Glaciimonas sp. PCH181: one gene and its partner. The protein of the gene in region 1 interacts with the protein of each later gene in a pairwise test. Links are inferred from orthologs where the notes say so. Each region holds a gene or a part of one and is shown in the gene's direction. Other genes may lie near its edges.

Region 1 (7,191 bases):
ACTTTTTTCTAAGTTAAAAAACCCGAATAGCGCACTTTGCACGAGCAACAATTAGTGCAAATCCCGCACAAACCCTGTGCCCATAAAGGCCTGTTTTTCAACCGTGTGCATCGATAAGCTGTGGTTTCCTAATCCACATTCGATCGAAAACCCATCATGCCCATTCTGACCGTCCTCTTATCAACGCCCCCAAACACCACAACGGCCAACAAAGTAGCCCAATCCCTATCGCAACTGACCGCCACTATTCTGCACAAAAAACCAGAACTCACTTCCATTGCGATTTCCTACGTTGATCCGGGGCATTGGTTCGTCGGCGGCGAAAGTCTGCAACATCAACGCAAGACCAGTTTCTTTCTGGATATCCGTATTACCGATGAAACCAACACCGCCAGCGAGAAAGCCACGTACATCAAGGCCGTATTCAATGCTATGCAAACCCTGCTGGGCGATCTGCATCATGAAAGTTACGTCCATGTTCATGATGCGCGGGCGGCGGCATATGGTTATGGCGGATTAACGCAGCAGGAACGGGCGGTTGTCGCGAGGTTGGAAGGATGACGGCGGCGATTACGCTCGGTGGCAGCGACAACGACGCAATGGGACCCTATGCATTGGTCGGTTTTGCCCACGCGCTGCCAGAAAAATCGACCGACTTAGCCGCATTGCTGCTGTCATTTGTCGCCCCAACTCGGGCCGAAGAAGGCTGTCTGGAATATCATTTCCATGCGGATAAAAACACGCCGCATTTGTTTGTATTTTATGAGGTCTGGCGCTCGCAGCAAGACTTGCAGGCGCATTTGGCGTTGCCCCACATGCAGGCGTTTCTGGAGACCCGAATGACTTATCTCAGCCGCGATTTGCAGATTCACTGGCTGGCAATGCATAGCAGCTATCCGCGAGAGATTAAGCCCAGCGTGGCGTCCGATACCAATCGCTAGCAAACTCCACAAAAGCCCGTACTTTTGGCGAAAGGTGGCGGTTTTGTGGATATAAAACGTACAACTCGCGTGGTTTTAGCGTGAATTCTGGCAGCACATGCACCAACGCGCCGTGACGTAATTCCGCATGCACGATGAAAGACGCGGTCGTCGCAATACCAAGACCGGCCAGCGCTGCCGCCCGCAACGCGATACCGGTGTTGGCTTGAAGGTTGCCGCGCACCACGACGGGATGCGGCTTGCCATCGGCGGCGGTGAAGTGAAATTCGTTGGGTTTTGGTGCGAGAGAATAAGTCAGGCAATTGTGATGGACCAGATCGGCGGGTTCCAATGGCGTGCCGTGCCGTTTCAGATACGCTGGAGAGGCAACAACCAGCATGTCGCTGACAGCCAGTCGCCGCGCAATTAAAGTCGAATCCGGCAACGCCTGCGTCAGCCGCAACGCGACATCAAAGCCTTCTTCTATCAGATCGACAAATCGGTCGTTGCAGACCAGATCCACCCGTATTTGCGGATGCGCCATGATGAATTGCGGCAACCAACCTGTAAGTTCCAGCGTACCAAACGCTTGCGGCGCATTGATCCGCAGTAATCCTGACGGGCGCGCCTGATGCGCCGAAACAGCCTGCGCTGCGTCGTCAATCTGATCAATAATCTGCTTGCAGCGGGCGTAGTATTCTTGCCCGGCTTCGGTCAGCGCCAAACGGCGCGTGGTGCGATTGAGTAATTGCGCGCCGAGTTCGACCTCCAACTGCCGGACCTGCCGGGAAACGATGGTGTGCGATTGATTCAATTCCGCCGCTGCGGCAGTAAAACTGCCAGCGTCCACCACCCGCCTGAAGGCGCGCATTGCTGCCAGTTGATCCATGGTTTCGCACTCCGTACATCATCAAAAATGCAACGCTATCAGATTCGTTGACCGGTTGCTATCGATGCTTCGGATGCGGCGGCTACGTCGTATTGCTGACGCGCGCCGCGAATCGCGCTCTGATGCCCGCCAGCCCATTCTGTCAGTACTTGCAACGGCGTGCAAAGCGACTGGCCGAGCATGGTCAATGCGTATTCAACTTGCGGTGGCGTCGTAGGAATGACAGTGCGCGAAATCAAACCGTCGCGCTCCAGATGACGCAGCGTGACTGTCAGCATCCGCTGCGAAATACCGTCAACCTGGCGTCGAAGTGCGTTGAAACGGGTAGGTTTTTGTTCTAAGGTAATCATGACGAGCACACTCCACGCGTCACCGATCCGATCCAGTACATCGCGTATCGGGCAAGGGTGGTCTTCACGCGTCGGCGGGCGCCCTCTTTTGCGCATATTCACGGCTTCGTAGCTCTCAGGAACCGGGCTGGCGGTTACGTTCATGTGCCTATCTTTCATTAAAGTGCCTTCTTGCGCATCAGTTTCAAATAATTATACTGGTTACTTTTAATAACTACATCGCGTTGGACTGATATTCTGCGCGTTATCAAAAGGAATAGATGATGAAAATTGCCATTATTGGGGTTACTGGTCGTGCTGGATCGCGCATTGCTGCCGAAGCACTACGTCGTGGACATGTTGTTACCGGCATTGCCCGCTCGGTGGAAAATGCGGATGTGCCCGCTGGCGTGACGTTGTTGCAAGGCGACGCAACGCAACCCACGCAACTTACTGATCTGGTTAAGGGGCAGGATGCCGTTGTCAGCGCAGCAAAGTTTGAAATATTGCTCGCCGCGCCATTGGTGCAGGCGCTCAAATCGGCCGGTGTGAAGCGCTTAATCGTCGTCGGCGGTGCCGCCAGCCTGGAAGTTGCGCCGGGTGCGATTCTGCTGAATAGCCCCGGATTTCCTGAAGAATACAAAAAAGAGGCGACGGCGGGCAAACTGTTTCTGGATGAACTACGCACCGAAACGTCGCTAGACTGGACCTTTCTGTCGCCGTCCGCGATATTTGCGCCGGGTGAACGCACGGGCAAGTTTCGCCTCGGCCATGACCAGTTGCTGAGCGATGCTAACGGGCAAAGTCATATTTCGATGGAAGATTACGCGATTGCAGTGCTGGATGAACTGGAACAGCCGCAGCATCTGCGTGCACGCTTTACGATCGGTTACTAAGCTAGCAATGTGGCGGAAATGGCTTTGCTGCCATGCTCCGCCGCATCCTCTTCTCTCGAATCTTTCTGCCGTTTCTCTGGTCTGTTTGCCAGCAGCCGTAATATCCGCGATATTTCTTTTTTTGCCTTCCTTGCCGTGATACCGTTATAGGCCTGTTTTACGCTTTATTTTTCTCTAAATAGCGTACTTTTATTCCTCATTCTGATCAGAAATTATGTGCCAGTTACTTGGAATGAATTGCAATGTGCCAACCGACATTGTGTTTAGTTTTACCGGCTTTGCCACCCGTGGCGGCCAGACCGATCATCATAGCGATGGCTGGGGCATTGCCTTTTTTGAAGGCAATGGTGTGCGCCATTTTGTCGATTATCAAGCCGCGATTGCATCGCCGGTGGCCGAGCTGATTCGTCGTTGTCCGATCAAATCAAAGAACGTCATCGCGCATATTCGCAAAGCCACGCAGGGTCAGGTGGCGTTGGAAAACTGTCATCCTTTTGTGCGTGAATTGTGGGGACATTATTGGGTGTTCGCGCATAACGGCGATTTAAAGTCGTTTGCGCCGTCGTTGCATGGCGCATTTCGCCCGGTAGGAAACACCGATAGCGAACTGGCGTTTTGCTATATTTTGCAAGAATTGCGACATCGCTTTGGCGAGACATTACCGTCTCTCGCACAATTAACCGCAGCCTTGCAGGAGCTAAGCAGCGACATCGCGCAGCACGGCACGTTTAATATGCTGCTATCAGACGGCTCGGCGCTGTTCGCCCATTGCTCGACCAATTTGTATTACATCATCCGCCAACATCCGTTTGCCGAAGCCAAATTATCGGATGACGACGTGATCGTCGATTTCTCCCAAGTCACTACGCCGCAAGACCGGGTTGCCGTGATTGTGACTGCGCCGCTGACGACAAATGAAGCGTGGACGCAGTTTGGCGCGGGGGAATTGAAGGTCTTTGTGGATGGCGAAGTACAGGCCTAACATTTGTTGCTGATCGTGGCGCTAAACACCACTATCAGCAACGCTTACGTGAGCGCGCCTGTTTCAGCGCCATCGATCATCAACGTACCAAAAAGCCTGCGCCAACCGGATCGTCGCGATCAATCATCCAGCGTGCGGTGCCCAGCAAACTGGCTGTGCCCTTGACGGTCGGGCGTACAGCGCGGGTGCCGTTGAGGTCTACTTCGCCCAACAAGCAACCTTCAAACGTACCGCTGCCCAACAATCCTTCGGACAGAATCGGCTGATTCAAACCCATCTTTCCGCGTGCTTCAAACATGGCCATCATCGCGCTGGTGCCTGTACCGCCGGGCGAACGATCGAGTTGACCGGCGCTGAACACGTGAACGTTCTTGTAGAACGCGCCTTCGATGGTCGGCTGATGCCAGAAAGTAACGAAATTCAGGTCGTTAATATGCGCTTCGGTCGGATGCTGAATGCGCATCTTCTGATTAATCTGGTCACGCACCATGATGCCGAGGCGCGCTAATTCACTGCCGTTATCAGGCGAAATCCGCAGATCGCTGTTGCTCAGATCAACGATCCCGAAATAGTTGCCGCCCCAGACCAGATCGGCCTTAAGGTCGCCATAGCCTGGCAAATGCACGGGGATATCTTGGGCCGCGACGTAGGCTGGAACGTTTTCAAAACGTGTCCATAAAACTTTATCGCCATCAGAAGCGACTTCAGAAACGACTAAGCCTGCGGTGGTTTCAAAGCGAATACGCGTCATGCCGTCTGCGCCGCGTGGGACCAAACCTAACGCGACCATTGCCATACTGACGGCGATAGTGCCGTGGCCACACATGTGTGAATATTCGGTGCCGTCGATATAGATCAGACCGGCGTCAAATTCAGGGCTGGATGGGGGTGTCAGGAACACGCCGAACATGTCTTTGTGACCGCGTGGTTCACGCATCAGCGCCAGACGTAGCCAGTCGTAGTTCTCGACCAGAAAAGCGCGCTTTTCCAGGATGCTGGAACCGCTAGGATAAGGGATGCCGCTGTGCACGATGCACAATGGCTCGCCTTCGGTATGGGTATAGATGACGTCGAACGCGTCCTGTTGTCGGATCATGGTTAAAGCTCCTCGTTGAGAAATGGCAGAGTGGGTTATTTCCGGTCGGACAGCATGTCCAGGCCGATGGTTAAATCAAGAATCGTTATTGCCACGACGGCCACAAGAATGGTGGCCCCCGACACGGCGGCAATGGTTGGGTCTATCGTGTATTGCACATAGTTGAACAACTTGACGGGAATCGTATTCAGCTCGGCTGTGGTGTTAAAAATCGACAATTCGACGTTAATCCAGGAGGAGATGAACGCAAAGATCGATCCGGTAACGATCCCCGCCCGTATCTGCGGCAGCACCACTAAAAAGAACGTGGTCCAAGGGTTAGCACCCAGATCGGACGATGCTTCTTCCAGTGCTTTTTGTTCGGGCGTCATTAGCGACAAAACCGAGCGCAATACAAACGGCGCGACGATGACCGTGTGCCCGATCAACAGCGACAGAAAACTCCGCGTCAATCCGAAATAGCCACCAAACTGCAACAACGCAGCGCCCAGCACGATATGCGGCAACACCAACGGTGACATCAGCGCCGCCGAGATAGCCTGTTTGCCCGGAAAGTCATAGCGTGCCAGCGCCAGTGCAGCAGGCACGGTCAGCACTAACGCGGCCAAGGTCGCGGCAAACGCCAGCAGCGTACTGGTTGAAAACGCGGCGACGTAACTCGGATCGGCCAGCATCGTGTGATACCAATTCAACGTCCAGCCTTCTGGCGGAAAAGCCAAAAAGGATGAGGCGGTAAACGAACTGCCAAGAATCACGATCAACGGCAAAATGAGGTAGACCAGGACGCCCCAGGACACTAGCCTGATAAGGGTGCGCATTATCATCGTGATCCTCCGCGAATCTCACCAACGCGACTGGCAAGCGCCACCATCGCTAACGTAAATACCAGCAATACGATACTTAACGCGCCGCCATAATGAAAATCGAAGGCAGAGCTGTATTGCTGAAAAATCAGCATAGAGAGCACCGTAATCCGACCGCCAGAGAGCAAAGCGGGCGTCACGTAGGCGCTGACGGCTAACGTAAAAACCATGATCGCGCCAGCAATCACGCCCGGCAAAGACAGGGGAAACGTGACATGCCGGAACGTCGCCGACGGGCTTGCCCCCAAGTCTGCCGAGGCTTGCTCACACGCTGGATCGATCTTGGCTAATGCATTGCCAACGCCCAGTACTACAAACGGCAGCAGTACATACACCATCCCGATGAGGATGCCCAGTTCGGTGCCCAGAAACCGGATCGGCCGATCAGCTAAACCCGTTGCCAGCAAAGTTTCATTGATCAAGCCATTGCGCCCCAGCAATACCATCCAGCCGAACGAGCGCACGATATTGCTGGTGAACATCGGCACGACTAGCAAAATGACGCACATCCTGCGCCATGCATTCCAGCGCACCACGCGCACCAGATACCATGCCAGCGGATAACCGAGTAACAGGCACACCAACGTCGTCATGCAGGCGATGCGGAACGTCACTAAAATGACGTCCCAGTGATAGCGGTCAGCCAGCACGCGCAGATAGTTGGCGAAGGTCCAGCTTTCGCCCTGCGCGCCGGTCAGACTCGCGATCAGAACGACGGCCAACGGTGCCAGAAAGAAGGCCGCGAAGAACGCCAATGGCGCCACCAGCATCAGCGCGGGCGCCGAAGCGAAGCGTTTCATGTGCCGTCTCCGATCAGGTGCAGATGGGATGGCTGAAAACCGAGTTGCACTGCGCTGCCGGGCGTCATGTCAGCGTTCGGCAATCCCATGGTTCTGGCGGTAATCAGATGGCCGCCGACATCCGCATGGATCGTGGTGTGGCTGCCGACACTGACGATATCTTTCAATACACCGGTCAGCCTGCATAACGCATCCCGCGCCGGGGTTGCTGCATCCAGCACTTGCACATGTTCTGGGCGCAACACGGCAACGCCGCGCGGCGGTATTTGCGCAGTTGGGACCGCAAAAGTATTGCCTTGCACTGCTAGCCGAATCTGATTATTTCCCGCTGCCTCGTAGCCGATCAGGTTTGCTTCGCCAATAAACTCCGCAACAAAACGACTGGCCGGCGCGCGATAGATGTCGGTACCAGCCCC
Region 2 (7,196 bases), 110 kb from region 1 along the record:
ATCTTGAAGCAAAATACACAATCAGACTGGGTAAAACGCAGTCTAAAAAGCGTCTGGCATCCGTGCACGCAAATGCAGCATCACGAAACCGTTCCGCTGATTCCGGTCAGCCATGGCCGTGGTGCATGGCTGTATGACGCCGACGGTAAGCGCTATCTGGACGCCATCAGTTCGTGGTGGGTGAATCTATTCGGTCATGCCAATCCGCGTATCAATGCGGCCTTGAAAGATCAGCTGGATAAGCTGGAACACGCAATGCTGGCCGGTTTCACGCATGAGCCGGTGATCCGTTTATCCGAACAACTGGCAGAGCGCACTGGCAATGTTTTAGGGCATTGTTTTTACGCCTCTGACGGCGCCTCGGCGGTGGAAATCGCCTTAAAAATGAGTTTTCACGCGTGGCGCAACACCGGGCATACCGCCAAGCAGGAATTCGTTTGCCTGAAAGGCAGTTACCACGGCGAAACCATCGGCGCGCTAGCCGTGACCGACGTCGCCTTATTCCGCGATGCCTACGGACCTATGCTGCGTCAGGCGCACGTCGTGATGTCGCCCGATGCACGTGCCGCTGAAGCAGGCGAAACCGCCGCCGATGTCGCCCGCCGTGCCGCCCATTCATTGGAACTGTTATTGCAGCAACGCGGTGACCATATAGCCGCCGTTATTATCGAACCGCTGGTGCAATGCGCGGCAGGCATGGCGATGCACGATCCAGTGTATCTGGCGGAAGTACGCGCACTCTGCGATCGTTATCAAGTGCATCTGATCTTTGATGAAATCGCTGTGGGCTGCGGTCGCACCGGGACATTTTTTGCTTCAGAGCAAGCCACCGCAATCGGCTCTGAAGGGGCTGAAAAACAACCCGTCTGGCCCGATTTTGTTTGTCTCTCAAAAGGTATTAGCGGGGGTTATTTGCCGCTTTCGCTAGTGATGACGACGGACGCGATTTATAACGCGTTTTACGATGCCGATGTCACCCGTGCCTTTTTGCATTCGCATTCCTATACCGGCAATCCTCTGGCCTGTCGCGCCGCGTTGGCGACGTTAGAAATTTTCGAGCAGGATGACGTCCTCAACGCTAATCGCGTACGCGCACAACGGATCACCGCCGCACTACAACCGCTGGCCGATCATCCACGTGTCCGCAATTTCCGTCAGCGCGGCATGATCTGGGCGTTCGATGCTGTGATCGACGATGCGGCACAGGCAGGGACTTTTTCACGGCGCTTTTTCAGCAAGGCGCTGGACAGCGAACTGCTGCTGCGTCCGATAGGCAAGTCCGTTTATCTGATGCCGCCGTTTATTCTCGATGACGCCGAATGCGATTTGCTGGCAGCGCGCACCGCCGATGTATTCAACAGCGTGATTGACGGAGGCAGCTAATGCTTATCCCGACCAATACGCTTCAATGCGCTTATTTTGTCGCTGGCACCGACACTGAAATCGGCAAGACCCTGATCGCTGCCAGCCTGTTGCATGCGCTGACTAAAACCGGTGTTCGCACGGCAGGCATGAAGCCGGTCGCGGCGGGCGCTGAACTGCGCGACGGCGTATGGCATAACGATGACGCCGATGCGTTGGCGGTGCAAGCCAGCGTGGTATTGCCGACTGCGCTGGCAACGCCGTATTTATTCCGTCAGCCAACTGCGCCGCATATCGCCGCTGCGCTGGAAGACCGGCCCATCGCTTTGCCGCCAATTCTGGCCTGCTACCAACAAATAGCAGCGTTGGCTGATGCGGTAGTGGTCGAAGGCGTTGGCGGCTTTCGGGTGCCGTTAAATGACACACTCGATACTGCCGATCTGGCGCAAGAATTAGGCTTGCCAGTGATATTGGTGGTGGGCTTGCGTCTCGGTTGCATCAGCCATGCGCTGCTGACGGTCGAGGCGATTGCGGCGCGTGGTTTGTCATTGGCTGGCTGGGTTATCAATACCGTAGACCCGGATATGCTTAACAGCGACGCCACTGTCGATGCGCTGACGGCGCGCATAAATGCACCTTTGCTGGGCCGCGTGCCACGGCTGCCCGTCCCGGCTGCGGAGCTGGTTTCTGCCGCCGCCGATTATCTCCATTTTTCAAGTTTGCCGGGCTGGCCTGCCGACACGCTTTCAACACATTCCCTCCATACTAAGGAAATCTGACCATGTCTTCGCAACCTAGCGTTTCTACAACCTCACAACCGATCACTTTTCAGACTGGCGTTGCCCAGAAAATAGTTGCACCAGCAGCCGACGCCGCCTGGCGGGTTGAAGAAGTGTTGGAAATTTTCAATTTGCCGTTCAACGATTTGATGTTCCGTGCGCAACAAGTCCATCGCGAAAATTTTGATCCGACCGAAGTTGAGCTAGCCACGCTGTTGTCTATCAAGACCGGTGGTTGTCCGGAAGACTGCGGCTATTGCCCGCAAGCTGCGCGTTACGATACCGGCGTTGTCGCTCAAAAAATCCTGCCATTAGATACAGTTCTGGATGCAGCACGCCAAGCAAAGGCGCACGGCGCGACACGTTTCTGTATGGGCGCAGCATGGCGCGAGCCGAAAGACCGTGATCTGGAACACGTCGAAGCGATGGTCCGTGGCGTTAAAGCGCTGGGCCTTGAAACCTGCGCTACGCTGGGTATGCTGGGCGAAGGTCAGGCTGAACGCCTGAAACAAGCTGGCCTTGATTACTACAACCACAATCTGGATACCGCGCCTGAGTTATACGGCGACATCATCACCACCCGCGATTACCAAAACCGCCTCGACACGATCGATAGCGTGCGCGGCGTCGGGATTAAAGTCTGTTGCGGCGGCATTGTCGGCATGGGCGAATCACGCTTGCAACGCGCCGGTCTGGTCGCGCAATTGGCGAACATGACGCCGTATCCTGAATCGGTGCCGGTCAACAATTTGGTGCAAGTCGAAGGTACGCCGTTATACGGTATTGAAGCGCTGGATTTGCTGGAATTTGTACGTACGATTGCAGTGGCACGGATCACGATGCCGAAGGCGCGGGTACGTTTATCTGCCGGTCGCCGACAAATGGGCGAAGCGATTCAATCGCTGTGTTTTCTGGCCGGTGCAAACTCGATTTTCTACGGTGATAAATTGCTGACAACCGGCAATCCAGAAGTCGAAGAAGACCGCGCATTGCTAGCCAAACTTGGCATGCACACGCGTTCGACCGCGATTGATGCACGCTGTGAAGTCACCCAAAGCGAAGTATAAAAATGTGCGTTCTCTTTGCCTTCTGTTGGATCGGCAAAGAGAACGCTAAATAATAAAAAATCAATCGGAGGAGAGCCATGTTCACCAAGATCCTGATCGCCAATCGCGGAGAAATTGCCTGCCGCGTTGCTGCAACGGCGCGCCGGATGGGCGTTAAAACGGTTGCCGTTTATTCGGAAGCCGATGCACGCGCCAAACATGTGGCAGTCTGTGACGAGGCAGTTTGCATCGGCCCGGCGTCGGCTAAAGAAAGCTATCTGCGCGCCGATAAAATTATCGCCGTCGCGCTTGCGACTGGTGCACAAGCGATTCATCCGGGTTATGGTTTTTTGTCAGAGAATGCACAATTTGCACAGGCCTGCGTCGATGCCGGGCTAGTATTTATCGGGCCACCCGCCAGCGCAATTCAGGCGATGGGATCGAAATCTGCCGCCAAATCGTTAATGGAAAAAGCCGAAGTGCCGCTGGTCCCCGGCTATCACGGCGACGACCAGGACGCCGATCTTTTGCATCAGCAAGCAGACAAGATCGCCTATCCGGTATTGCTGAAGGCCAGTGCTGGCGGTGGTGGCAAGGGGATGCGTATCGTTGAGAACAGCGCGGATTTCAAGGCCGCATTGGCGTCTTGCAAACGGGAAGCGATCAGCAGTTTTGGTGACGATAAAGTATTGGTTGAAAAATATCTGACGCGGCCACGCCACATTGAGATTCAGGTATTCGCCGACAGTTTCGGCGAATGCGTTTATCTGTTCGAACGCGATTGCTCGGTACAGCGACGCCATCAAAAAGTATTAGAAGAAGCGCCCGCGCCGGGGATGCCGGAAGAGCGCCGCAAAGCGATGGGCGAGGCCGCCGTCGCCGCTGCCAAGGCAGTCGGTTATGTCGGTGCAGGCACGGTCGAATTTATCGCGAACCAAGACGGTTCATTCTATTTCATGGAAATGAATACTCGTCTGCAAGTCGAGCATCCGGTCACCGAAATGATCACCGGTCTTGATCTGGTGGAATGGCAATTACGCGTGGCCTCCGGTGAAGCGCTACCGCTAAAACAAGATCAGCTGAAGCTAAGCGGTCATGCGATTGAAGCGCGGATTTATGCGGAAAATCCTAACAAGGGATTTTTGCCATCGATAGGTACCTTGCGTCATTTGCGCACGCCGCTTGCGCGTGAATTTGAGATTGGCAGCGCGACGCAGCAAAGCGGCGACACGATTGTGCGGATTGATTCCGGCGTGCGTGAAGGCGATGCGATTTCGCCTTTTTACGATCCCATGATCGCCAAGCTGATTGTCTGGGCACCGGATCGCAGGCAAGCGCTGGCAGCGATGACCAACGCATTGGCGCAGTATCAGATTGTTGGGCTGGCGAGCAATATCACGTTCTTGCAGCGTCTGATTGCCAGCAAGCCGTTTGCGACGGCGGATCTGGATACAGGGCTGATCGAGCGTCACCATGACACGTTATTTCCGTCTGCTCAGCCGGTGGATATTGCCGTGCTGGCCTTGGCGACTGCCGCGTTGCTCGCCGCAGAGCGCACTGCTAGCGATGCATCCGATCGTCATAGCAATCCATGGACAGATACCAGCGGCTGGCGTTTAAACAGTAATTTGCAGCGCCAGTTAACGTTTGTGGACGATGGCAAAAGCACCCCGATTGCGGTGATGTATCAGTCCGGCGGTTGGCTGTTGGAGCACGCGCAACACTTCAGCCGGATGGCGCTGTTGCAGCAGAATGGCAATGATTACACCATCAGTCTTGAGGACCGGGAAGTGCGCGGCACGGTTGTTCGCGACGCCGCGGATGGTTCGCTGTTTCAGATATTTACCGGCGGCCATCAAACCACGCTGGGCTATGTTGATCCGTTGGCGCATGCGGGTGAAAGCGAAGCCGAAGGCGGTCGTTTGACAGCCCCGATGCCGGGCAAAATCGTAGCGGTATTGGTGGCGCAAGGCGATAAGGTCAAAAAAGGCGCACCGTTGCTCATTATGGAGGCGATGAAAATGGAACACACCATCGCCGCCCCAGCCGATGGTCTGGTGGAAGAATTGTTATATACGGTCGGCGATCAAGTTGCGGAAGCGGCGCAATTGCTGGCGTTTACACTTGATGCAAGTTAATGCTAGCGATTTAAGGATAATGGCATGAAGGTAATGTTTTATACGCCTCCGACTAGCTTTATGCAGGGCTGGTTTGAGGATATTGCGAGGGCTTTGCCTGAGGCAGAGTGTCGATTCTGGCAAGAGGGCGATACCGCCCATGCTGACTATGCAGTGGTCTGGCATCCGCCAGCTTCGATGCTGCAAGGCAGGACCGCGTTGAAAGGAATTTTCAATCTAGGTGCCGGGGTCGATGCAATTTTGAAGCTTGGCGATGCGTTGCCAGCAGGCGTGCCGTTGGTGCGCGTAGATGACGGTGGTATGGCGATCCAGATGGCGGAATATGTGACCCATGCGGTGCTTGGTTATTTTCGTCGGTTTGATGCGTATCGGCAGCAGTCTGCGCGTTGCGAATGGCAGCCTTTAGCGCCTAATACAAAGCAGGATTTTCGAGTGGGGATTCTTGGGCTGGGGGTGCTTGGTGTACGGATTGCCAGCGCGTTGGCGTACTTTGAATTTCCTGTGAATGGGTGGAGTCGGAGTCAGAAATCCTTGCCGGGTGTCGATTGTTACTCGGGTGAAGATGGATTGGATGCGTTCTTGCGGGCATCTCGGGTGGTGGTGTGTATTTTGCCGTTGACGCCGGATACGGCGGGGATTTTGAATCGGGATAACTTGCTGAAGCTGGATAGGGGCAACGGTGGGGCGTATGTTATCAATGTCGCTCGGGGTGGGCATTTAGTTGAGGATGATTTGCTGGCGTTGATTGGGACTGGAGAGATTGCTGGGGCGACGTTGGATGTGTTTGGGCGGGAGCCGATGGATGGCGGCCATCCCTTTTGGCAGGAGTCGCGGATTTGTATTACGCCGCATATTTCGGCTGTATCGGTTTATGAGGAAACGATTCGGCAGATTAGCGGGAAGATTCGGGTGGTTGAGGGAGGGGGAGTTGTTGGGGGCGTGGTGGATCGGGTGGTGGGTTATTAGGTGAGTCTGGCGTTACTTAAGTCCGTTTGCGCTCCGTGGGGGTTTTGGGTTTGGTGATTGCTGAAACGGGATGTGCTCCGTTGATGCAAGCCGGGGGCGCCTAGCTGAAGCAAGAAGAAGTGACTAAATGTCGGGCCACCCCCAACGAACTAACCACGGAGCGCTAACCGGTTTAAATAACGACAAACCGACCAGCGCCGAAAGCATCATCAAACAACCAACTGAACTCAAGACAAAGTAAAAAAACATTCATCAAGTTCTCAGATAATTCAAAAAGGAAACTCAAAATGACATTCCCGAGCAAAGTCAAAATCGTCGAAGTCGGCCCTCGTGACGGCCTGCAAAACGAAAAAGAAACCATCCCCGCAGACATCAAAATTGCGTTAATCAATCAATTAACAGCAGCCGGATTCGCCAACATCGAAGCCGCCTCGTTCGTCTCCCCAAAATGGGTCCCCCAAATGGCCACCTCCACCGAGGTAATGGCAGGAATCACACGCAAACAAGGTGTCATCTACTCCGCCCTAACCCCCAACATGCAAGGCCTAACGGCAGCCTTAGCAGCAAACGCCGATGAAATGGTGATATTCGGCTCCGCCTCCGAAGCCTTCTCCCAAAAAAACATCAATTGCTCAATAGCCGACTCAATCGAACGCTTCCGCGACGTCGCACTAGCCGCCAAACAAGCCGGCAAACGCCTGCGTGGCAGCATCAGTTGCGCCTTCGGATGCCCCTATCAAGGCGAAGTCAGCATCCCCGCAGTCATAGACGTCCTGCAACGCATGCGCGACCTCGGCTGCGATGAAATCGATATCGCCGACACCATCGGCGTCGGCACCCCGAACAAAGTCAAAACAGTCATGCAAGCGCTAGTGCAAGAATTCCCCATCGACCGCTTGTCAGGA

What was found.
Region 2: the proteins of C7W93_RS19765 (region 1) and bioB interact in binary tests that used the Escherichia coli proteins (3 or more experiments, as listed by UniProt). The link is inferred for Glaciimonas sp. PCH181 from one-to-one orthologs.

The regions. Positions count from the first base shown.
Region 1 is NZ_PYFP01000002.1:1,441,392-1,448,582, reverse strand. What follows is about bases 2,247-5,132. They hold C7W93_RS19765 (class II glutamine amidotransferase), read left to right. Parts: upstream 2,247-3,248; coding sequence 3,249-4,016; downstream 4,017-5,132. Other genes in these bases: C7W93_RS19760 (proline racemase family protein), read right to left, coding at 4,096-5,112; C7W93_RS19770 (NAD(P)-dependent oxidoreductase), read left to right, coding at 2,423-3,034; C7W93_RS19775 (winged helix-turn-helix transcriptional regulator), read right to left, coding at 2,247-2,303. In the rest of the region: C7W93_RS19790 (4-oxalocrotonate tautomerase family protein), read left to right, coding at 157-561; C7W93_RS19785 (putative quinol monooxygenase), read left to right, coding at 558-941; C7W93_RS19780 (LysR family transcriptional regulator), read right to left, coding at 907-1,809; more of C7W93_RS19775, read right to left, coding at 1,848-2,246; C7W93_RS19755 (ABC transporter permease), read right to left, coding at 5,148-5,930; C7W93_RS19750 (ABC transporter permease), read right to left, coding at 5,933-6,775; C7W93_RS19745 (ABC transporter ATP-binding protein), read right to left, coding at 6,772-7,191.
Region 2 is NZ_PYFP01000002.1:1,330,464-1,337,659, forward strand. What follows is about bases 1,285-4,175. They hold bioB (biotin synthase BioB), read left to right. Parts: upstream 1,285-2,143; coding sequence 2,144-3,208; downstream 3,209-4,175. Other genes in these bases: bioA (adenosylmethionine--8-amino-7-oxononanoate transaminase), read left to right, coding at 1,285-1,383; bioD (dethiobiotin synthase), read left to right, coding at 1,383-2,141; C7W93_RS19250 (acetyl/propionyl/methylcrotonyl-CoA carboxylase subunit alpha), read left to right, coding at 3,286-4,175. Also shown: bioF (8-amino-7-oxononanoate synthase), read left to right, coding at 1-7; more of bioA, read left to right, coding at 4-1,284; more of C7W93_RS19250, read left to right, coding at 4,176-5,325; C7W93_RS19255 (glyoxylate/hydroxypyruvate reductase A), read left to right, coding at 5,350-6,291; C7W93_RS19260 (hydroxymethylglutaryl-CoA lyase), read left to right, coding at 6,579-7,196. UniProt on the Escherichia coli protein: Catalyzes the conversion of dethiobiotin (DTB) to biotin by the insertion of a sulfur atom into dethiobiotin via a radical-based mechanism.